DNA from 2 places in the Brevibacterium sp. CFH 10365 genome. Region 2 is predicted to be linked to the other one. Evidence: predicted binding sites of a transcription regulator. Region 2 holds the regulator's gene; the other holds the start of a gene.
The links. The regulator LexA, encoded in region 2, represses DNA repair genes until DNA is damaged. The targets are predictions, from matches to a motif close to TCGAACANNTGTTCGA.
Positions count from the first base shown of each region.

Region 1: FHG09_RS01210 (HNH endonuclease signature motif containing protein) is a predicted target of LexA. The motif match lies at 2,382-2,397, and genes of this name have one in related genera.

Region 1 is NZ_VIGO01000001.1:288,059-299,682, reverse strand. Features, by position in the region: gene FHG09_RS01210 (HNH endonuclease signature motif containing protein) at 24-2,249, opposite strand; gene FHG09_RS01205 (LysR family transcriptional regulator) at 2,575-3,495, shown strand; gene FHG09_RS01200 (MFS transporter) at 3,838-5,163, shown strand; gene FHG09_RS01195 (M20 family metallo-hydrolase) at 5,233-6,558, shown strand; gene FHG09_RS01190 (amidase) at 6,555-8,099, shown strand; gene FHG09_RS01185 (amidase) at 8,170-9,498, shown strand; gene FHG09_RS01180 (lipase family protein) at 9,682-11,148, opposite strand; gene FHG09_RS19675 (hypothetical protein) at 11,376-11,546, shown strand; gene FHG09_RS01175 (purine-cytosine permease family protein) at 11,513-11,624, opposite strand, start outside.
Region 2 is NZ_VIGO01000006.1:304,495-316,118, reverse strand. Features, by position in the region: gene FHG09_RS14220 (AbgT family transporter) at 1-306, opposite strand, end outside; gene FHG09_RS14215 (amidohydrolase) at 356-1,702, opposite strand; gene FHG09_RS14210 (SseB family protein) at 1,749-2,561, opposite strand; gene priA (bifunctional 1-(5-phosphoribosyl)-5-((5-phosphoribosylamino)methylideneamino)imidazole-4-carboxamide isomerase/phosphoribosylanthranilate isomerase PriA) at 2,566-3,303, opposite strand; gene hisH (imidazole glycerol phosphate synthase subunit HisH) at 3,363-4,037, opposite strand; gene FHG09_RS14195 (hypothetical protein) at 4,034-4,636, opposite strand; gene hisB (imidazoleglycerol-phosphate dehydratase HisB) at 4,633-5,229, opposite strand; gene FHG09_RS14185 (histidinol-phosphate transaminase) at 5,226-6,413, opposite strand; gene FHG09_RS14180 (LysM peptidoglycan-binding domain-containing protein) at 6,500-6,838, opposite strand; gene lexA (transcriptional repressor LexA) at 7,073-7,831, shown strand; gene FHG09_RS14170 (ATP-dependent DNA helicase) at 7,898-9,868, opposite strand; gene hflX (GTPase HflX) at 9,865-11,337, opposite strand; gene FHG09_RS14160 (class I SAM-dependent methyltransferase) at 11,467-11,624, shown strand, end outside.

The sequences.
Region 1 (11,624 bases), on a different contig from region 2:
TGCCATTGAGCGACCGAGCAGAGCTACGTGCCGAAGAGACCGTCGATGATGTCGTCGGTGATGAACCGTGAGTGCAGGATGAGAGCGCGAGCGGGGTCGATGCTCTCCGGCGGTCGCCAGGCCGGCCGTCCATCAGCGAGCATGCGGACTTCCCAGTCGGAGCGGTCCATGAGGTGGTGGTGGAAGCTGCAGAGCAGGCACATGTTGTTGATATCGGTCTCACCGCCCCTGGCGTGCGGCGCGACATGGTTCACGTCGCACCATCCCGCTGGTGCGTCGCAGCCGGGGAACACGCATCCGCGATCTCGGGCGGTGACGATCGCGGTCTGCTTCTTGTTGGCGAAACGCTGATCCGTGCGGACTTCCACCGTGCGAGCCTTTTCGTCCATCAAGTGGAAGAAGACCGTGCCGTTGAGGCCGCGACGGGTGATGTCGCTCATCGGGAAGCGGTCGCCGGAACCTGTGGTGGCTTCGCCGGTGCCGTCGGCGATATCAGACGCCTTGGCTGTGACGACGAGAGCATAAGGCGAACCCTTGGCGGCTTCTTTCATGCTGATGCGCGAGATGAGGGTGGCAAAACGTTCGTAGATCCAGACCCTCGCCCCGGGCTGCTCGCTCATGAGATCAACGGTCGCACCGTCGGCGCGGACACCGTGACCGGCAGGAATGGAGCGGTCGGCCGGGGAATCTGCGGTATCGGCCTCGGTCTCACCGGCAGCCTCGACGACGGCCCACGGGGGTGCGTCGAAACGGTCTCCGGTGAGTACAGCGTCGATCGGTTCGAACCGTTCCTCGCCGGGAGCCTGACCGGGTCCGGCGTTCGGGACGATTGCTGGAACGTCTTCGCCGTCGGCGGAGGCCGCCTCGGCGTTCGTGGGCTCTGCTCCCGCTGTGTTCGATGTGTTGTCTTTGGCGGATTGAATCCGCGATGTCAGCAGCCCATGAAGCTCGGATCCCGCTACGGGATCGAGGACGCCCTCCAGCCTCCAATCGCCGTTGCGTTTGGGGCGGGCGGTGACGAAGTAGGCGGAGCGATCGCTGGGGTCGAGCGGCTCCACACCGTCGGGGTCGATGAGAGCGAGCATCTGACGGAAGATGTCGCGGAGCTCGCTGACGGTCACCGACGCCGCGTACTTCACGAGGTCGGCTTCCGCCCGGGATTTCGTCTCCTGGTCCACCCATGCGGGCAGCGCCTTGAGGCAGTCTTCGATGACAGTGAGATGCTCGGCCGGCAGGGTGCCGAGGTGGAGCTGCTCGGCAACGAGCGGGTGTTCGGGCTCGAGCGGTTGGCCATCGAGTGCGACACGTCCACCGAGATTCTCTGCGAGCCTTGCCCGGCGATTCGCTTCTCGCCCCGAGAGATTGAGGCGTTCCTGGATGAGCGCCTTGGTCGACTTGGCGCCACTGTCTGTGGGCGTGCCGACGCGTTCGTAGACGGCCAGCGCCAAAGTGGACAGGGATTCGCTGAGCCGACGCAGAGCCTCCGCACCATCGATGACCTGCAGGGCCTCGCTCGGCCCCATCGGCCGGTCGAATGCCCGAAGCGCTCCGACCAGTCCGTTCAGCGAAGCGATCGAATCAGTGATCTCGGGAGCGCTGGCGGCAAGGTCGTTCCAAGCCGCGTCGGTGAGGATCGGGTGCTGCGAGGCGGGTCGCCGAGAATCGCCTCCAGCCTCGGGCTGAGCAGCAACGGGAACTGTGCTGTGGCCGCCTGCGGTGGTCGGGTTCGCGGGCCCGACGGTTTCGGGCTGAGTGGTTGTGCTGGTCTGCTCATTCGATTCGAACTGTGCAGTCGAATCCGTCTGTGCGTTCGGTTCAGCCTCGGCGGAAATCGCTGGTTCGACGGCTTCGGTTGGTTGTTCGGCGGCGGGAGCCGACGTATCTTCGCGCGATTCTTTGCCGTCGGTCGGCAGGGGTCCGTCGGTCGATACAGGATCGTCGGTCGACGCAGAATCGTCGGTCGACACAGGGTCAAGGGCGTCGAACATCTCGGCGAGGTAGTGGCCGCTGAGGTCGAGTCCGGCTGCCTTGAGCTGTTCCGCCAGAGATGCAGGGTGCGGTGACTCGACTTCGGGCTGCCCGGATGCATTGTCCGCGGATTCTTGAGCAGCGCGCGGCAGGAGGTCGGGGAGATCCGCAGGGTTCGAATTGATCGGCGGCCTTCTGCTCGCTCCGCTGCGCGAGTCAGCGGCGGCACGACGGTCGCGCTTTCCTGACTTGCGTCGCTTGCGGTCGGGGGTGAAGGTCATCGCTGTCGAGTTCCGTTCGTCGTTGAAGGTCTCTTATTCGTATTGTAGACAGTCAATCTGGATAAAACAATAGAAACTTCGAAAATAATTCGATTTGAACTGGCATAGTCGGTGTTTGAGATGTTGCCGGCGGCGAATGCTTGTTTCAGGGTTGATTTGACCTCGACTCTACTCGTCGGCACTGACATGGATCGGTGCCGATTGAGCCGGAGAGCGGATTCTCTGCGGCGGAGCGGCCCCGGTAGGGCCTCCTCGTCTCGGCGGGACCGCCTCGGCGGGATTGCGTCTGCAGGCAGGGCAATTGTGGGTGGGAAGATGAGGGGCTATGGGACTCGATTTCACACTCGTGCAGCTGCGGTACTTCCAGGAGGTCGCCCGGCGGGAAAACATGACCGAGGCGGCGAAGCAGCTCAACGTCACCCAGTCGGCGATTTCGACGGCGATGGCTCAGCTCGAGCGGTCGATCGGACTGGACCTGTCCATCCGGCAGAAGAACCGGTCTGTCGTGCTCTCCCCGGCAGGGAAGCGCTTCCTTGCCGAAGTGACCGGCTTCCTCGAGGCCTCTGAAGCGCTCGGCGAGACCGCGCAGGGGCTGTCCCGGTCGCTGAGTGGGAGTCTGACCGTCGGCGTGTTCTCGCCGATTGCGCCGACTCGGCTGCCGCTGATCCACGACGAGTTCGCGAAGCGGTTCCCCGACGTGCAGGTGACGTACCTCGAGGCCGATCTGGAGGACCTGCAGAAAGCCGTCACGGCAGGCGATTGCGATCTGGCGCTGACGTACATGCTCGGTCCGACGGGGCGATTCGACACCTTCCTTCTCGACGTCGTCGTACCCCACGTTCTGGTGTCCCGCAATCATCGCTTTGCCAGGGGTGGGAAGCCGAAGCCGGTGCACCTGCGTGAGCTTGCCGCAGAAGACTACATTCAGCTCGATCTGCCGTTCACCAGGCAGTACTACGACGAGCTGTTCCGCATCGCCGGGGTTGTGCCGAAGATTCGGCACTCGTTCTCCGGCTATGAGACGTTGCGGTCGTTCGTGGCGATGGGGCACGGGTACTCGCTGCTGAGCCAAAGCGTGTCATCGGGTACCTATATCGGTCTGCAGACGGTCGATGTTCCCCTGCTCGACGACTTCCCGAGCATCGATCTTGCCGTGATCTGGCCCAATGGCGTCCGTTTGAGCCGGCGCGGGAAAGCCTTCTGCGAAGTCAGCAGAGAGGTGTTGGGTGCTGCTTCGAAAGGGTGATGCCTCGGAATTGACCTGCATGTGCGGTCCGTCGAAGCGGTAGGCGCGGGTTGTCTGAGCGGCAGGCGCGTGGCTGAGGTCGGCCTGACCGGCGGGGGCGGGGCGGAGGCCGACCTGAGCGGCAGACGCGGAGCGGAAGACAGCCTGAGCCTCTGCCATTGATTCATTTGATGACAATGTTAGAAAGTATCTGTTGGACCGATCCCGATTCGCTGATGAGAATGAATGGCAGGCATCACTGGGACAGACAGTGATGCATCCGCCACCAGGGTGACAGTCCCCCAGGGTGACACGCCCACCAGGGTGACAGCCCCGACAGGGTGACAGAGCAAAGGAGCTTTGATGTCCACTCCCATCACCGGCCAGGACCACGCGCCGGCAACCGACGGTCACGGCCGATCGACGAAGATGCAGCGGAAGGTGCTTCTCGGCGGCAGCATCGGCCAGTTCGTCGAGTTCTACGACTTCACGCTCTACGGGCTCTCGGCCGTCATCCTGTCCGAATACTTCTTCCCCGACGGCGATCGGATCACCGGTCTGCTGGTCATCTTCGCGACCTTCGGCGTCGCCTTCGTCATGCGCCCCCTCGGCGGTCTGTTCTTCGGAGCACTCGGCGACAAAGTGGGCAGACGCCAGACTCTGACCATCACGATCTTCCTCGTCGGAGCCTGCACCGCACTCATCGGCATCCTCCCCGGGTTCGACACGATCGGCTGGTTCGCCCCGATCCTGCTCATCCTCGCCCGACTCGGCCAGGGCTTCTCCGCAGGCGGCGAATCCGTGGGCGGGCCCTCATTCGTCTACGAACACGCCCCCGTGACCAAGCGCGGACTGTGGATCAACATCACTCTGGCCGCGACGGCTCTGCCCTCGGTGTTCGCCGGCGGCCTCATCCTCCTGCTGTCGACCGTGATGAGCGACGCTGCCTTCGACTCTTGGGGCTGGCGAGTGCCGTTCCTTCTGGCCCTGCCGCTGTCGGCGGTCGGTCTGTGGATCCGGACGAAGACCGACGAATCCGAGCTGTTCAAGAAGACAGCCGCCGAACGGCCCAAGGAATTCAGCCCGATCCGCGACTCCTTCCGCGAGAACTGGGTCGGCATGCTCCAGGTCTTCTTCGTCCTCGGCGTCACCGCGCTCGGCTTCTACATGCTCTCGGCCTACTTCGTCACCTACATCCAGACCACCGGCGACCTCAGCCGCGAACAGTCGCTGCTGACCAACGCGATCGCCATGGCCAGCTACACGATCTTCCTGCCCATCGCCGGCCACCTCGGTGACCGGTTCGGACGTCGGCCCATGCTCATCGCGGGTGCGATTCTGCTCGCGGTCACCTCGGTGCCGGCATTCGGGCTTGTGACCAGCGGACACATGGGGCTGGCATTCCTCGGGCAGACGATCTTCGTCCTCGCGCTCTGTTGCTACGGCGGCGGCTGCTACACCTTCTTCTGTGAGCGCTTTTCGACGAAGACGCGATTCACCTCGGCGGCCATCAGCTACAACATCTCCTACGCGGTGCTCGGCGGAACCGCGCCGTTCGTGGGCACGTGGCTCGTCGACATCACCGGCGTCAACACCGCACCCGGCTACTACATGGCCGCGGCCGCAGCCGTGTGCCTCGTCCTCATCTTCGTCACCCGTCTGCCCGAGACCCGCGGCAGGCTGGGGTGAGTGCGCGATGACAGCAGAGGCCGCCGCCAGCCCATCCACACCCAACCCACCAGAGAGAAGCGATCAGCAATGAACCATCAGGCAGCCCCGTCCTCCGACGCAGCCCCGTCTTCCGACGCAGCCTTCCTCACCGACTTCCACTTCGTCGCCACCATCGGCGCCACGGACAGCAACGGCGTCGACCGTCAGGCACTGACGGCGGAGGACAAACAGACGCGTGACTGGATGCGCGGCTGGGCGACCGACAAGGGCTTCGACGTGCGCGTGGACGCCATCGGGAATATGTTCGCGTGCCTCGAGTTCGTTCCCGATGCCCCTTACGTCCTCATTGGCTCCCACCTCGATTCACAGCCGCTCGGCGGCCGCTTCGACGGCGCCTACGGCGTCATCGCCGCCCTCTTCGCGGCCCTGCGTGTGAAAGAGGACCTCGCAGAATCCGGGCTCCCACCCACCTTCAACCTCGCCGTCGTCAACTGGTTCAACGAAGAGGGCGGCCGTTTCGCCCCGTCGATCATGGGCAGCTCCGTCTACGCCGGACTCTTCGACCTCGACGAGATGCTCGCCGTCACCGACCTCGAAGACACCTCCGTCGCCGAGGCGCTAGACGCCATCGGCTACGCCGGCACCGACACCCCGCCCGAGGCGATCTCCTACGCCGAGATCCACATCGAACAGGGCCGCATCCTCGAGCGTGAAGCCACGGACATCGGTGTCGTCGAATCCAGCTGGTACACGCAGAAGCTCGACATCGACGTCCTCGGCGAACAGTCCCACACCGGCGCCACAGCCATGGCCGATCGTCACGATGCGCTCGTCGCGGCCGCGAAGGTCGTCCTCGCCGTCGCCGAGGTGGTGAACGAGTTCGAGGACGAAGCTCTCGTGTCCTCGGTCGGCCAACACGTCGTCGAACCGAACTCGCCGATCGTCGTCCCCCGCCGCGTGCACATGGTCGCCGACCTCCGCTCCTCAGATCCGGCCGTCGTGCAGACCGCCCGCGACTCCCTCAAGAAGCAGATCGCCGAGATCGCCCGCGCCCACGACATCACCATCAACGTCGAGGACTTCGACATCCGCGACAAGCGCCGCTTCCCGACCGAAGGCGTCGAGCTCGCCGAGAAGGCCGTGGCCAACGAAGGCCTGAGCATCCGCCGCCTCGAGACCATGGCCGGCCACGATTCCGTGGCGATGAACCACCGCGTGCCCGCCGTGATGATGTTCGTGCCCAGCGTCGACGGCGTCTCCCACTGCGAACGCGAATTCACCACCGATGAGGACATGGTCCGCGGCGTCCGCGTGCTCACCTCGGTGGTCGGCGAGCTCGTCCGCGGTGAACTCGCCGACGTCCGCGAGGGCGCCGTGTGGATCGGTTCCTCTGTCGCCGAGGCGCGCGCATGACCCGCGACGAGACCCGCACAGCGTCCCCGATGCCCACCGAACCCTGGACGCTCACCGCCACCGAGGCGCTCGCCGCCTTCCGGTCCAAGGAGCTGTCCCCGGTCGACTACCTGACCTCGCTCATCGGCCGCATCACCGCGGAAGATGAGCGCATCAATGCGGTCACCGAAGTCGTCGAGGAGGCGGTCACCTCGGCGCGGGAGGCGGAGACGTTCTACGTCAACGCCACCGATGACGACCTCGCCGAGGCGGCCGCCGCCCGGCCCCTGCTCGGACTTCCCGTGATCGCCAAGGAGAAGCACGCCCTGGCCGGGCGCGGGCTGACCCAGGGTCTCCTCCACGAACGCGACACCGTCGCGACAGCCGACGCCGCGATCATCGGACGCATCCGCGCCGCCGGCGGATACGTCCATGCCAGAGCGACCTCTCCGGAGTTCAGCTGCGCGACGATCACGCATTCGCCGATGTGGGGAGTCACCCGCAACCCGTGGAACCTCGAGCTCTCACCGGGCGGGTCCTCGGGCGGATCGGGTGCCGCGCTCGCTGCCGGATTCGCGCCCCTGGCCACCGCCTCGGACATCGCCGGCTCGACGCGGCTGCCCGCAGCCTTCACCGGAACCGTCGGGTTCAAGGCACCCTACGGCCGCATTCCCGGCGTCCAGCCCCTGGCCGCGGACTGGTACCGCGGCGATGGGCCGATGGCCCGCTCCGTCGCCGACACCGCCCTGCTCGCCCGGGTGATGGTCGGCCCTGATCCGAGCGATCACGCTACGATCGCCTCGCCCGGATTCCTCGATGGCTTCGACCCCGCCGAGGCGGCCGACCGGCTCCGCGGACGCAGGGTCGCGCTGTGCGTGCGCTTGGGAGACTTCCCCGTCGGGAAGGACATCGAAGCGAACACCCGCGCGATCGCCTCGGCGCTGGAATCGGCGGGCGCGGAAGTCGAGGAGATCGAACTGCCGTGGACATACGAGCGGATCTTCGAGACCGCGTTCACGCACTTCGGGAACCTGCTCGCCCCCGCCATGCGCGCGGCCACCCGCGGTCACGAGGACACTCTGGCCGACTACACGCTGCGGTTCATGGCCGACACCGAGGCGGTCGCCTCCCGTCGTTCCTTCTATGACGGTCTCGCCATGGAAGCGCAGATCCAGGCGGAGCTCGCCGCAGCGATGGACGGGTTCGATGTGCTCCTGGCCCCCACCTCGGCGGTGGCGGGATTGGAAGCCGGAGCCAGCTACCTCGACGGGATCACGGTCGACGCCGACGGAGTCGGTCGCGAGGGCGCAGGTGACGGTGCAGTCGCTGCCACTGGTGGGACGGCCGGTGTGCGCCTCGATCACTACTGGCAGGCGCATATGACGATGCCGTTCAACATCTGCAACCGGGTGCCGATCGTCAATGTGCCCTCCGGGATGGCCGACTGCGGCATCCCCACCGGCGTCCAGGTCATCGCCCACCCGTTTGACGACGGCACTGCTTTCGACGTCGCCGCCGCGATCGAGGCGCTGCATCCGTGGACGGGGCTCGCGCCTGAGTGACGATGGTTGCGGCTGATCTGTTGGCAGGAGTCTTTGTCTTCTTCGACGACAGAAATCGTTCCATAGCCAAATGAGAAGGAGCACGCAGATGATCGACGGGCAGTCGCAACCGACGGATGGACAGTTCCAGCCGACGGGCCGACAGGCTCATCGGATGGATGCGCACACCCTCGCCGAGGTGGAGCGTGCCGGTGCGCAGTTCAACGCCGTCACAGCGATGACCGTTGACCGAGCCGAAGCACTCGACGCCGAGTCGTCCGAGCGTCGGGACTCCGGCCAGCCGCCTCGGCGGCTCGAAGGGATCCCGTTCGCGATCAAGGACGTCATCGACCTCGTCGGATACCCGACGACGATGGGATCGGACGTGCGCAGCGAGGAGCCGGCGGCCGCCTCGGCGACGGTCGTGACCCGACTCGAGGAAGCGGGTGCGATCCCGGTCGCGAAGACGAACTGCCAGGAGTACTCGTACGGGATCCTCGGTGACGAATCCGCATTCGGCCGCGTCGTCAATACCGTCGACCCGGCGCTGTGCACCGCCGGGTCGAGCTCGGGTTCGGCCGCACTCGTCGCTGCCGGCGCTGTGCCGTTGGCGCTGGGCACGGACACGGCCGGATCCGTGCGTGTCCCCGCCGCCTGTCAAGGCGTGTTCGGATTCAAACCAAGCTTCGGCGTCGTGCCCGTCAACGGGGTGTTCCCGCTTTCGCCTGCCTTCGACACCGTCGGACTGTTTGCTTCCGACCTCGGCCTGCTGACCACGGCGTTCGAGGTGATCAGGGAAGACGATTCCGGCGAGGCCACCGGTTCGAGTGCGGCGTTCTTCCCCGCGGGCAGCGGCGAACGGACGATCGATGTCAGTCTCTTCGCCGATGATGACGACCGGGCGAGAGACCTGCTCATGACGGTCCCGGACCTCACGATCACCTCGGCGAACGGGCCGGGCCTGGTCGAACTCCTCGACGACCTTGCACCGATCTACGACTTCATCCGCCTCTACGAGGCATTCGATGTGCATCGGGACCTCTTCGCCGAGCACGCCGCGAACTATCAGCCCGGGGTGGCGAAGAAGCTCGAAGCCGGCCGGGGCCTCGGCGAGGCCGAATATCGGATGCAGCTGAAGGCGCTCGCCGAACTGCGGGAACGGGCGCTCACGGTCTTCGGCGCCGCCGATTTCCTGCTCACTCCAGCCATCGACGGACCCGTGATCCGCTGGGACGAGCTCGCCGCGGATTCGGCTGCGAAGTTCATGCGCTATTCGATGCCGTTCAACGTCCTCGGCTGGCCGGCGCTGACGATCCCGCTGCCCGGGGTCGGAACGTCGGAAAGGCCGCGGGCCGTGCAGCTGGTCGGGCGTCCCGGCGGTGACCGCGAACTCCTCGCCTTCGCCTCTCGGCTGGGCTGAGCGACCTCGACGAGACCGAGCTCTTATCATCGCCACGCTCGTGTCGATGATCCAGTCGTACGTGCTGTGGGCTGCGCGAACGTGAGGTGAATGTCGCCGAGGCGGCCCACCCCCGGTGGGATGGACCACCTCGGTGAGGTCGGACCGCCTCAGTGGGGTGGGCCGCCTCGGCGAGGTGGGAGGTCACAGTCTCCAGCAGCTGTCGAGCGGAGCCTTGCCGGCGAAGGTGCGACTGGTGAAGGTTTCGACGCGAGGCAGCGCAGCGATGTAGCCGCCGATGTGAGTGGGGCCGAGATTGTCCTCGAACGCCACCTTGTGACCGGCGCGGCACCAGGTCGCGGCGAGCTCCTTGCCCTGTTCGAACGGAATGACGTCATCGAGGCGGCTGTGGTTGACCAGCAGCGGGACATCGGGCACGGGAGCCTCGCCCAAGCGCTGCCTGTCCGCGATGTCCAGGAACCGCTCATCGATGATCTCCTGGAGGGTCCTGCCGTCCTTCGTCAGCGACTGCGAATCCGTGAACGCAGTCGAGAGCAGCGCCTCGACGGTGCACTTATTCGACGTTTCGGCCACCGTCTTCTGCCCCTTCTCGTTGAGGAATTCGGACAGATCGATGTCGGCCTGATCGGCGAACCCGGCGACACCGTACAGGGCGAACGCCGTGTAGACGCTCGAGAGCCCGGATACGGTCTTGTACAGGTCCGTGGGAACGGCGCCCGCCGAGGCGGAGGCGATGTTGAGCTCGGGTGCCCATTCCTTCTGCAGTTCCAGGGCCGCGGTCGTGGCGTGGCCGCCCTGCGAGTATCCGCGCAGCTGGAGCTGAGTCTCCTCGTCGACGTCGCTATCGTCGACCTGCTGGACGGCGCGTGCCGCATCAAGGACCGAACGTCCCTCTTCGACACGATTGACGAAGTGGTGGGTGCCTTCGGTGCCGAGGCCCATGTAGTCGACGACGACAACAGGATGCTTCGCGGCCAAGGCCGAGGCGATGGAGATGCCCTCATACTCGGTGCCCATGCCCATCTGACGGCTGGGAGCGCACTTATCGGCAATCCCCTGGGTGCCGGGCGAGAGGACGACGGCATCGTCGGCGTGGCCGCTCGCGCCCTTCGGAGTGAGCAGGGTGGCGGTGGCGGCTCGGGCCTGGCCCTTCTCATCGGTGGTCTTGTACATGAAGACCGTCGATTTCGCGTCATGCTTGATGAGTTTGACGGGATCGAGGTAGAACTCCGAATCGGCCTGCTTGAGCACTGCGCCGTCTTCGCTCGGCAGCGAGTTCGGAGTCTGATAGAAGTCCTCGGGGACTCCGGACGCGGGCAGGTCCTCCTGTGCGGCGGCGTATTCGACGTCGGCTGTGGTGAGCTCATCGGACTTCTCGACGGCCTTCTGCGCCCGTTCGACGCTGACGCCTTCGGGAACGCTGCTGCGGTCGAGTGAGCTCGGGGCCTCAGCTGCGCGGTCTTCGATGAGCTGTTCGGCTTCGGACTCGGTCTGCGGGACCAGGTCGGCGGCATTCGCGGGAGTCGCGGGGGCGCCCAGGGCGAGTGCGAGGCTGGTCAGCGTTGCGGCTCCGACCACGGCGGTCAGACGTCTGCGGCGTCGCAGTGCGCCCTCGTGAGTGAGTGCGGATGCATGGGCGGTTGTGCGCATAGGCGGTTGTCCTGTTCAGTCGTGGAACTCTGCGTTGAGGTCGTACGGTTGAGCGGAGTTGAGCCTCGGGACAGGGGTGTCGTCGTCGAAGCCACCCGAAGTGCGGTGCCCGATCTGTGACGGGCGTCACCCACATTACTGGATAGTAGAACCGAACGGTAGTTAAGGGGCGAACTCTGTCCTGCGTCGATTCAGGCGCTGGTGAAGCTGGCGACTGTTCAGGCGAAGTGGGAATGCTGGCCGTGGCGATCATGATCGCCACTGAGATCCTCGACATGAAGAAGGCCGCCGGTCGACAGCGTGGTGCGCTGCCGGCCGACGGCCGAATCGCCAGCCCGTCCGCATATGACGAGCTGCAGGGTCTCTACTTCCGCTCGAGCTCCTCGAGGCTCGGGTAGATCGTCTCCTTCGGAGCGACCCCGTGATTGCGAATGAGGACGTAGTACAGGCCGAAAGTGACCACGATGCCCACGAGC
Region 2 (11,624 bases):
ACCGACGGCGAGCAGGATCGGCAGCACCGTGGCCAGGGGCGGGAACCCGATGTAGTTGTCGCCCATCGTCGTGGTCAGCCAGGACAGGCCCTCACCGGTGAACAGACCCTTGATCGCGATGGTCTCGTCGCCGCCGGGGATGGCCACGGTGACATCGGCCATGGCCATAGCCGTGGAGACGAGGCCGGTGATGATGAAGAGCCCGAGGAACAGCGTGAACGGTTCGGGCAGCTTGTTTCCGATGCGTTCGATCCAGTCCAGCGTGCGCTGGCCGAAACCGATCTTCCCATTTGTCGTCGTCGACATGAGCGGTCCTTCTCTTCGATGGCGCGGGTCTGGGTGCGGCTGAACGATCTCAGTCGAAGAAGTTCTCGACGTCGATGGCTCCCCCGTCGCGGGCGAATTCCTCGGCCACCTCGGCGGCGAGGGCATCGTCGACGAGGAAGTCCACGGCGGTGCACGCGAGCCCGTAGGCCGCGTCGAGTGCCGCGGATTCCGCGGCGGGGGTCTTCGCGGCTGCGGCGAAGTCACGGGTGTGCAGGGCTACCTCGGCGTCGGCGGTCTTGATGAGCGGGTGGATGCCGGGAATCCGATAGGAGACGTTGCCGAAATCCGTGGACGCTGCGATCGATTCGTCGAGGACGCCGGCGGGAAGCGGGTGGCGTCCCCGGGCCTGCTCGTGTTCGGCCCAACGAGCGGTCAGTGCCTGGTTCGTGCGCACGGGCAGCGAGGGCGGGTGCTCGTCCCAGTCGACGGTGACCCCGGTGCCGGTCATGAGCGCGGCGCCCTTCGCCGCGTCCTCGACCCGGCCGGAGAGCTCCTTGAGCGTGTCGGGGAACTTCGAACGGACATAGCACTGCACAGTGGCGGATTCAGTGATGATCGACGGCCTCGTTCCGCCGTCGGTGATGACCGCGTGCAGGCGGGAGATCGGCGGCATCTGCTGCCGCAGCAGGCCGAGCCCCTGGTAGAAGAGATTCGCCGCATCGAGGGCGTTGCGTCCCATGAACGGCTGCGCCGAGGCGTGGGCGGCGACTCCCGAGTACGTGACCTTGAGGAGGCGTCGGCCCAGCCACACCTGGTCGGCGCAGTCGTAGCCGTACCCGTGGACCATGATGGCCGCGTCGATGCCGTCGAAGGCACCGCCGCGGGCCATGACCTCCTTGCCCGAGTGGCCTTCCTCGGCCGGGGTGCCCAGCAGCACGACGGTGCCCGGTACGGCCTCGGGGTCTTTCTCGTAGAGGGCGTGGAGGGCGAGGAAGGCGCCGACTCCGGCGGTGGCGATGATGTTGTGCCCGCAGGCGTGCCCGATCTCCGGCAGGGCATCGTATTCGGCGAGGATCGCGATCGTGCGCCCGTGTCCGGATCCCGTCGTCGCCCGCAGAGTCGTCTTCACCCCGAAGAGGCCCGTCTCGACGGCGACCCCGTGCCTTTCCAGCACCGAGGCGATCGCGGCGACCGAGTCGAACTCTTCGAAGGCGGTCTCGGCTAAGTCATGGATGGTGTGGAGCAGTTCCGTGAGGTCGCCCTCCGCGGCGTCCAGACCCGCGGCGATGCCGGAGCGACTCGTGTCCGGGGCTCCGGTGAAGTCGGAGACCCACTCGGCGGCCTGCGCGGCCCGAGCCTGGGTCTGACGAGCCATCTCGTCGAGGTAGGTGTCGTCCGGGGTGGTCGAGTGGCCGAGGTCACGGATTTCGCTCATGGGTCACAAGCATAAGGGCCGTGCCGATCTGACACGCCCGAAACAGTCAGACTTCGATGAGGCGGATGGCCAGAGAATCGATCTTCGCGACGAGCTCTTCGTCACCGGCCACGGTCTCCTGGAACCGGCGCACCTCCTCCGGGGGCACTTCGGACTCGACGCCGAGCGTGATTCCGAGCTCCGGCCCGCCGAGGTGGACGGAGCTGCTGCCGGGGCTCACACCGAGCCGAGCCAGCCAGGGGAAGGGCTCGGCGATGGCACGCAGACGATGGGCCACCTCGGCGTCGGCCCAGGACGGCGTCCAGGGCTGGGACTGCACGAACGCGAACATGGCCGGTCGGCGCAGCAGGAACGAGGAATCGGCACCGGGGTCGAGCACGACGAGCTGGGACTCGGCCTCGATCGCCCCGAGGACGAGCCGTTCGGATTCGATCGGCACGGGCCGGGCGTCCGAATGCCACGCCGTCAGCGGTGGGATTCCGGAGAATCCCGGGGTGCATTCGCGACCGTCCTCGGCCTGGAGGCGGACCATCGCCATCTCCGAGGAGTTGTCGGCCATCAGACCGTTCTCTCCGACCTCCTGGTCGACGACCATCGGCACGATCGGGGCGTAGAGCCTGGCCCCGGACAGGGCCCGGACGACCTGCTGGTGCGCAGCCGGGTCCAGGGGTGCCTGAGCGACCTGGGTCATGGCTTCGAGCAGGGCCGGGTCGGCCAGCCCGGAGTCGCCGGAGAACGGGTTGGGTTTGAGGTCCCGGCCCGCCCACGCCTGTCCGGCGGAATCCGTCGGGGCGTCGCCTGTCTGGTCGGCAGACGCGGTGGACCGAGGTTCGTCCGGATCGGGCGAGTGCGTGTTCACAGGCTCACCGTCCTGCGACGTCGAGGGCTTCTTCCAGAGTGAACTTGCCGGCGTAGAGGGCCTTGCCCACGATCGCCGAGTCGACGCCGAAGGGCACGAGCTCACGGAGTGCACGCAGGTCATCGAGGCTGGAGACTCCGCCGGAGGCCACGATCGGAGAGTCGGTCTTCTGTGCGAGGTCCTTGAGCAGTTCGACGTTGGGCCCCTGCAGGGTGCCGTCCTTGCGCACATCGGTGACGACGTAGCGGCAGCAGCCGGTGGATTCGAGGGTGGCCAGGACTTCGTAGAGGTCGCCGCCGTCCTGCGTCCAGCCGCGGGCGGCCAGGGTGGTCCCTCGCACGTCGAGGCCGATGGCGACCTGGTCGCCGAAGCGCGAGATCATCTCGGCGGTCCATTCGGGGTTCTCGAGGGCGGCGGTGCCGATGTTGACGCGCTCGGCTCCGGTGTCGAGTGCCCGTTCGAGGCTTTCGGTGTCACGGATTCCGCCGGAGAGTTCGACCTTGATCCCCACTGCCTTGACGACCTGGTTGAGCAGGTCGGAGTTCGATCCGCGTCCGAAGGCGGCATCGAGGTCGACGAGGTGGATCCATTCGGCTCCGCGGTTCTCGAAGTCCTGGGCGGCGTCAATGGGTGAACCGTAGTCGGTTTCGGTTCCGGCTTCGCCCTGGACGAGACGGACGGCCTTGCCGTCGGCGACGTCGACGGCGGGGAGGAGGACCAGCTTGTTCGAACTGTCTGTCATTGTGACCTTTCTGCCAGGGTGCCACGGGGTTTGCGGGCAACCATAGTCGGTGTGCTCGGTCAGGAGCTGAGTGCGTCTGTGGGGTTGGTGCCGGTACGGCCGGAGTCGCTGCCCGGACTGCTGTCGGCCGCGAACGAGGCGAGCCAGTTGCGCAGCAGCCGGGCCCCCGCCTCGGCGGATTTCTCGGGGTGGAACTGCGCGGCCCAGGTCGTGCCGTCTTCGACGGCGGCGACGAATTCGCTGCCGTGGCGGGAGGTCGTCACCATCGTGCCCGGCGGTGGTTCGGCGGCGGCATAGGAATGGACGAAATAGAAGCGTTCGTCGCTGATCCCGGCGAACATGGCCGAGTCTGCGGGCGCGGTGACCTTCGACCACCCCATATGCGGGATGACCGGGGCCTCGAGCGCGGTGACGGCACCGGGCCACAGGCCGATGCCTTCGGTCTTGACTCGGTGTTCCTCACCGCGGGCGAAGAACACCTGCAGACCGACGCAGATGCCGAGCAGCGGTCGGCCCTGTTCGTGGCGGGCACGGATGAGTTCGACTCCCCCGACGTTCTCCAGTCCGGCCATCACGGCGGAGAAGGCGCCGACGCCGGGAACCAGCAGTCCGTCGGAGTCGTTGATGACATCGTGGTCGGCCGTGAGCGTGACCTCGGCGCCGGCCGCGGCGACAGCACGCACGGCGGAGCGGACATTGCCGGCTCCGTAGTCGAGGACGGCAACCGTCGTCATCGCTTCGCGCCCTTGCTCAGCACCGACCAGATCCTCCACAGGGAGAATCCGAGGACGATGGCGCCGAGGGCGGCGACGACCCAGGCGATGGTGTTCCCGCCCAGGGCCAGGGCGATGCCGAAGGCGGTGACGAGTCCGGCGAGGACTGCGGCGATGATCCACAGCAGTGCCGTGCGTGCCATGGCGGCCCGGCCCGGGCTCATGGTGGCGGCGCTGGCCTGCAGCTTCGTCATCGATGAGGTCGGGATACTGCCTTCGACGTCTTCTGCGGCAACGGTCTCGAGCAGCAGCCCTTCGAGCACATCGGGCAGGTTCTTCAGCGCCAGTCCGGCCGGCACGTCGGATTCGCGACTGCCGTGGCGGTAGTGGCCGGCGTCGATCTGCTCTTCGCTGCGCACGAGGAGGAGGACCTCATGTTTGCCGGCGAGCTTCGAGATCGCCGCGGCCGCCTCGTTGCCGGCTTTGACATCGGTGTCGGCGAGGACGATTCCGCTGAATTCGCCGATCGGCACGATGGTGCCGGAGATGTTCGACAGCACGCAGGCGGCGGCCAGCTGCTGGGCGACCCCGAATGGGGTCACGATGACGGTCGTGCTCACAGGACTCCCTTGGTGCTGGGAACGGAGTTGCTTCGAGGATCGGTCTCGACGGCTTCGCGCAGCGCCCGGGCGAAGGCCTTGAACTCGGCTTCGACGATGTGGTGCGGATCGCGGCCGCGGATGAGGTCGAGGTGGACGGTGAGTCCGCCGTTGAAGGCGATGGATTCCAGCGAGTGGGAGGTCATCGAACCGGTGAAGTGACCGCCGATGAGGTGGTACTGCTGGCCTTCGGGTTCGCCTTCGTGGACGAAGTAGGGACGACCGGAGACGTCGACGACACACTGCGCCAATGCTTCGTCCAGCGGCACGGCGGCGAATCCGTAGCGGCGGATGCCGACCTTGTCGCCGAGTGCTTCGCGCAGGGTCTGGCCGAGCACGATGGAGGTGTCTTCGACGGTGTGGTGGACGTCGATGTGGGTGTCGCCGGTGGCGGTGATGTCGAGGTCGATCATCGAGTGCTTCGACAGGGCCGTGAGCATATGGTCGAAGAACGGCACGCTCGTCGAGATGGTCGAGGCGCCGGTGCCGTCAAGGTTGACGGCCACGGACACCGTGGACTCGGAGGTGGTGCGCGAGTTCTGGGCCTGCCTCATGGAGTGCCTTTCGTCGGGGCGGCGGATGACGGGGTTGACTGGGTTGGAGCCTGCGGACGTTCCCCGAGGGTGTCCGGGGATTCGGCGAGGATCTCGTCGATGGCGGTCAGGAACGCTGCGGTCTCCTCCTCGGTGCCGGCGTTGACGCGGGCGTGGCCGGTGATGCCGATATCGCGGATGAGGACTCCACGATCGAGCAGCTTCTGCCACAGATCGGCCGGTGAGGAGATGTTGCCGAAGAGGAGGAAGTTCGAATCGCTGTCGTGGACGGTGAACCCGGCCTCTGCGAGGTGGCTTGCCATCCGGTTGCGTGAGTCGATGAGCCGGTCGACGTTGCCCAGCAGCAGCTCAGCGTGTTCGAGTGCGGTGCAGGCGAGGACCTGGGTGACCTCGGACAGGTGGTAGGGCAGGCGGACGAGGCGGAGGACGTCGATGAGCTCGGGGGCGGCGATGGCGTAGCCCAGCCGCAGTCCGGCGCAGGCGAAGGCCTTGCTCATGGTGCGGGAGACGACGAGGCGGGGCCGACCGTCCAGCAGAGTCATCGCCGAGGACTTGGCAGGGCGGGAGAACTCCGCGTATGCCTCGTCGACGATGACGATTCCCGAACAGTTGTCGTAGGCGGCCTCGATGACGTCGAGTCCGATCGAGGTGCCGGTCGGGTTGTTCGGAGTGCAGAGGAAGACGATGTCCGGATTCGCACGGGCCACCTCGGCGGCGACCGTGTCGGCATCGAGAGTGAAGTCGTCCTTGCGTTCGACGTGCTGCCATTCGGCTCCGGTGCCCGTGGTGATGAGCGGGTGCATCGAATAGGAGGGGGTGAACCCGAGGACGGTCCGCCCGGGCCCGCCGAAGGCCTGCACGATATGGCTGAGCACTTCGTTCGAACCATTGGCTGCCCAGATCATGGAGGGGTCGAGTTCGACGGTGTCTCCGGCGCGTTCGTTCACTCCGTCCAGGTAGGTCACGAGGTGTTCGCGCAGAGCGGTGAATTCGCGGTCGGGATACCGGTTGAGTCCGGAGAAGTGATCATCGACGGCGGCGCGCATGCTGTCGGCGACGACGTCCGGAAGCGGATAGGCGTTCTCGTTGACGTTGAGCTGGACCGGCACATTGAGGTGCGGAGCCCCGTAGGGCTTGAGGCCGACGAGGTCGGACCGCACTGGCAGAGATTCGATGTTTCCCACGGCGATCATTCTACCGAGAGGCCCACGCCGCCCGGGCGGCGGGTCGGGCCACGAGACTCGCCGAGGCGGCCGGATCCGGCCGGCCCTCAGCGGACGGGGACGTCGAGGGTCTGGCCGGGGTGGACGGTCGGGGTGTCCAGGTGATTGATCTCGGCGATATCAGCCACGACATCGCGGGTGTCGCGGTCGAGGCCGAGATTCGAAGCCACGGTCCACAGCGATTCGCCTTCACCGACGACAACGGCGTCGGCATCGATGCCGACGCTCTCCGTCTCCGATTCGGCGACAGCAGCGGCAGAGAACGACTGGGTGGCGAGGAGGAGCGCTCCGCCGATGACGACGAGAGCGACGAGCAGGGTCCGGAGAAGGCGCACAGCCTGGCGTCCACGAGTGGTCAGGCGCAGCTCGGTGTTCTGTGCAGACATCGCATTACCTCTTTCATTCGTACGATTCCACCAGTAATCGGTAGAACGTCTGTTCTATTCAACATGCCAATCGAACAAATGTCCAGTCCGACTCGAACATCTATGCGACAATGAGAGAGAACCAGCGTTGTTGATTGATCTGTCAGAACCATCTCAGTCGGCACTGACACGAGAATCTCCGAAGCGGAGATCACGGCGTTCAGCGGCAGGGAATAGAACGAAGGGGAACGAGCAATGGTTCAGAACAAACGAGGCAGAGGCAGGCCTCGCAACGAAGATGTTGCCAGCGAGATCGCTGCCGCTCGCAGCGATGACGACGACGTGGTCCAGATCCCCGAGGGATCGACCGGTGAGGGCGATTTCCGCCTGACTCCTCGTCAGCGTCTCGTGCTCGAAACCATCGAACGCGCGGTCGTCACCAACGGCTACCCGCCGAGCATGCGCGAGATCGGCAGGGCCGCAGGACTGGCTTCCCTCTCGAGCGTCGCCCACCAGCTCTCCCAGCTCGAGCGCCTCGGCTATGTCCGTCGCGACCCGAAGCGCCCGCGTGCCATCGAAGTGGTCAATCCGTTCGAAGAGGAAGAGGCCGAGCGCGCGAAGTACGAGGAGCTGTCCAACAACACGGTCCAGGTTCCGGTCGTCGGCCGCATCGCCGCCGGTGGACCGATCCTGGCCGAACAGGAAGTCGACGATGTCTTCTCGCTGCCGACCCAGGTGGTCGGCTCCGGTGACATGTTCCTGCTCAAGGTCGTCGGCGATTCGATGATCGAAGCCGCCATCTGCCACGACGACTGGGTGGTCGTGCGCAAGCAGCACACCGCTGACAACGGTCAGATCGTCGCAGCACTGCTCGACGGCGAGGCCACGGTGAAGACGCTCAAGCGCAAGGCCGGTCAGCAGTGGCTGATGCCGCAGAACGAGAACTACGAGCCCATCGACGGCACCTACGCGCAGATCATGGGCCTCGTCGTCGCAGTCGTCCGCCGCCTCTGACCCTCTGTCGGCTCTCCGCTGCCGAAATGCAAAGGCCCGCGACCGATTCGGTCGCGGGCCTTTGTGTCATCCTTCGTCGGTCTCGGCCAGCCGTGCCAGGCTCTTGCGCACGAGACCGGAGTTCGTCGTCGGCCACATCCTCGGCATCGAGTTGACCAGGAAACCGGCGTACCGGGCCGAGCGCAGCCGCGAGTCGAGCACGGCGACCACCCCCCTGTCACCAGTGGAACGGATGAGTCGGCCGGCTCCCTGAGCCAGACGCAATGCAGCGTGGGTGGCCGACACGGCCATGAACCCGTTGACTCCGCGCTGGTCGGCATCGCGTGCTCGAGCCTGCATGAGCGGATCGTCGGGGCGTGGGAACGGCAGACGGTCGATGATGACCAGGCGGTTCGTGCGTCCCGGGACGTCGACTCCCTGCCACAGCGACATGGTCCCGAATAGGCAGGTCTGATCATCGGCGGTGAACTGGGAGACCAGCGCGGGCAGTCCGTCATCACCTTGCAGCAGGATCGGGAGATCGAGTTTCTTCCGCAGGTGTTCGGCCGCCGCGTTCGCCGCAGCGCGGGAGGAGAACAGTCCCAGCGCTCCGCCGTTCGACGCCTCGACGAGTTCCTCGAGCTCCGTCAGCGCCTCCTCGCTCAGCCCGCTGCGTCCGGGCTTGGGCAGGTGGGAGGCGACGTAGAGGATGCCCTGCTTCCCATAGTCGAAGGGCGATCCGACATCGAGGCTGTCCCACTTCGGGGCATCGGGGCCGAAGAGCCCCAACGAAGCTGCGACCGCGTCGAAGTTCCCGCCCAGGGACAGGGTCGCCGAGGTGGCCACGACCGTGGATTCTTCGAAGATGCCGTTGCGCATGGTGCCGGCAACACTCAGGGGAGCGACGACGAGGTTCGTCGTCTCCTTCTCCCTGAAGGTCGAGCGCGAGAGCCAGATGACATCGTTCTTGCCCGGGTCGCAGAAGCGCTCGGCGAGTTCGAAGATCTCCTGACAGCGGGCCTTGGCCATCTGCCGACCGGCATCGGCGTCCTCGGTCTTGCCGCCGATGTCGTTGATGATCTGGCGTGCGGAATCACGGATCTGCGCCATGGCCAGTCCGAGTGCCTCGCTCATATGCAGGATGAGCCCCTCGGGCACCGATTTCTGTGCGCGTTCGAGTGCTGCCGCAGCGGAATCGAGCAGGGAGACGACCCCGTCTTGGACGGTGGTGTGTTTCCGGACCGAACTCGTCGCCGCCGAGAGCATGCTCGTGTTGATCTGACCGGACAGGGCGCTGGTCACCCGGTCCTTGAGCTCGTGGGCCTCGTCGATGATGATGACATCGTGTTCGGGCAGAACGTTCGATTCTCCGAAGGCGTCGATGGCCAGCAGGGCATGGTTCGTCACGACGATATCGGCCTCGGCGGCCTTGTTCCGCGCCAGCTCGGCGAAGCATTCGGTGAACAGCGGACAGTTCGAACCGAGGCAGTCGAAGGCGTTCACCGATACCTGTGACCAGGCACGATCACTGACACCGGGCATGAGGTCGTCCCGGTCGCCCGTGTCGGTGGTCTTCTCCCAGGTGCGGATCCGTTGGATCTCCTCGCCCAGCCCGGAGCGTTCGGTGGGTTTGCGTCCCGCCTCGGCGTCGGCGCCGAGGTCGAAGAGCATTCCCTCTCCTTCGTCGGGATACCCGCCGGCGAGCTTGTGCTTGCATACATAGTTCCGCCGCCCCTTGAGCAGAGCCGCCCTGGGCAGCGGATCGAGGTCCTTCTTCACGGCCTTGAACAGTCGCGGCAGGTCGCGGTGGATGATCTGCGTCTGCAGGGCCAGGGTCGCCGTGGACACGACGACCTTTCCGCCGGTGCGAGTGACGTACTCGGCCGCCGGCACGAGGTAGGCCAGGGATTTGCCGGTGCCGGTTCCCGCCTGCACGAGCAGGTGGATTCCCTTGTCCACCGCCGAGGCGACCGCCTGGGCCATCTCCTGCTGGCCTCCTCGTGGCGACCCGCCGATGGCGCCGACAGCGGATTCGAGGAGGTTGTCGACAGCCTTCACTCGTCGATGACCAGGTCCGGACGTTGGAATTCGCGCAGTTCGTCGACGAGTTCGGTCGGCACCTTCGCCTGCAGGCTGGTGCCTTCTGCGCCGTGCGATTCGTGTTCGACCGTGCCGAGGGCGTAGATCTTCGACACGAGGTCACCGCGTTCGTAGGGAATGAGCACGGTCATGTCGATGTCCGGGACCGGCAGTCGGTCCTCGATGGCCTCGATGAGGTCATCGATGCCTTCCTTCGACACGGCGGAGACGAACTGCGCATCGGGATACTCCGCGCGCAGCCCGGTGATCACGGCCTCCTCGGCGATATCGGCCTTGTTGAACACGAGCAGTTCGGGGATGTCCCCGGTCTCGACCTCCCCCAGGACGTCGCGCACGGCCTGGATCTGCCCGTGCGGATCCGGGTGGGAGGCGTCGACGACGTGGAGGAGCAGATCCGAACCGGCGGCCTCCTCCAGGGTCGAGCGGAAGGCTTCGACGAGCTGGTGTGGCAGGTTGCGGACGAAACCGACGGTATCCGTGTAGGTGAAGACGATGCCGTCGGCGGTCTTGGCCTGACGGACGGTCGGGTCGAGAGTGGCGAACAGGGCGTTCTGCACCATCACCTCGGCGTCGGTGAGCAGGTTGAGCAGGGAGGATTTGCCCGCGTTCGTGTACCCGACGATCGCGACGGACGGCACGTGGTGGCGGGCGCGGTTCTTCCGCTTCGTCTCCCGCGACGGTGCCATGGCGTTGATCTCGCGGCGCAGCTTCGACATCCGGGCGCGGATGCGGCGGCGGTCGAGCTCGATCTTCGTCTCACCAGGCCCGCGGGAGCCGATCCCGGCACCGCCGGCGACCCGGCCACCGGCCTGGCGGGACAGTGACTCACCCCAACCGCGCAGACGCGGCAGGAGGTATTCGAGTTGGGCGAGTTCGACCTGGGCCTTGCCTTCGCGGGATTTCGCGTGCTGGGCGAAGATGTCGAGGATGAGCGCGACGCGGTCGACGACCTTGACCTTGATGACGTCCTCGAGTCCGCGCCTCTGGCTGGGAGCGAGTTCGGAGTCGATGATCACGGTGTCGGCGCCGACGGAGGCGACGACCTCGGCGAGCTCGGCGGCCTTGCCTTTGCCGAGGTAGGTGCCCGGATCCGGCTTGTCGCGGCGTTGGATGAGCGCGTCGAGGACCTCGGAGCCGGCGGTTTCGGCCAGCGCCGCGAGTTCTCGGATCGAGTTCTCGGCTTCGGCCTGGGTGGTGTTCCAGATGCCCGCGAGGACGACGCGTTCGAGGCGGACCTGACGGTATTCGACCTCGGTGATGTCTTCGAGTTCGGTGGAGAGTCCGGCCACCCGGGTGAGGGCGGCACGCTCGGCGAGGTCGAACTGGTCGTCCTCGGGGGTGGTGTCGTGATCATCGAGGGCTTGGGCACCTCGGGAGAGCACACGGTCGAGCATCGCTTTGCGACGCTCTTTGTCTTCAGACGTCATTCATTCCTTTGTTCTCTGCCGTCCGCACGGGACTTCTCGTGCGGACGTCGTCATGCTTCGCACCGGTCGCGGCGATGCGCACCGACGGTGGTGTCCGTCAATTATCCCACAGCCGTCTACACTGAAACGGTGTCAGAGCACTATTTCACCGAATCGCCGAGCAGCGAGGCCAAGTCGCGGGAATTGAACCTCGAGTTGGCCGGCCGCGCCGTCACCGTCGAAACCGTATCAGGCACGTTCTCGCCCACTCGCCTCGACCTCGGCACCGCTGTGCTCCTGCGTCATCT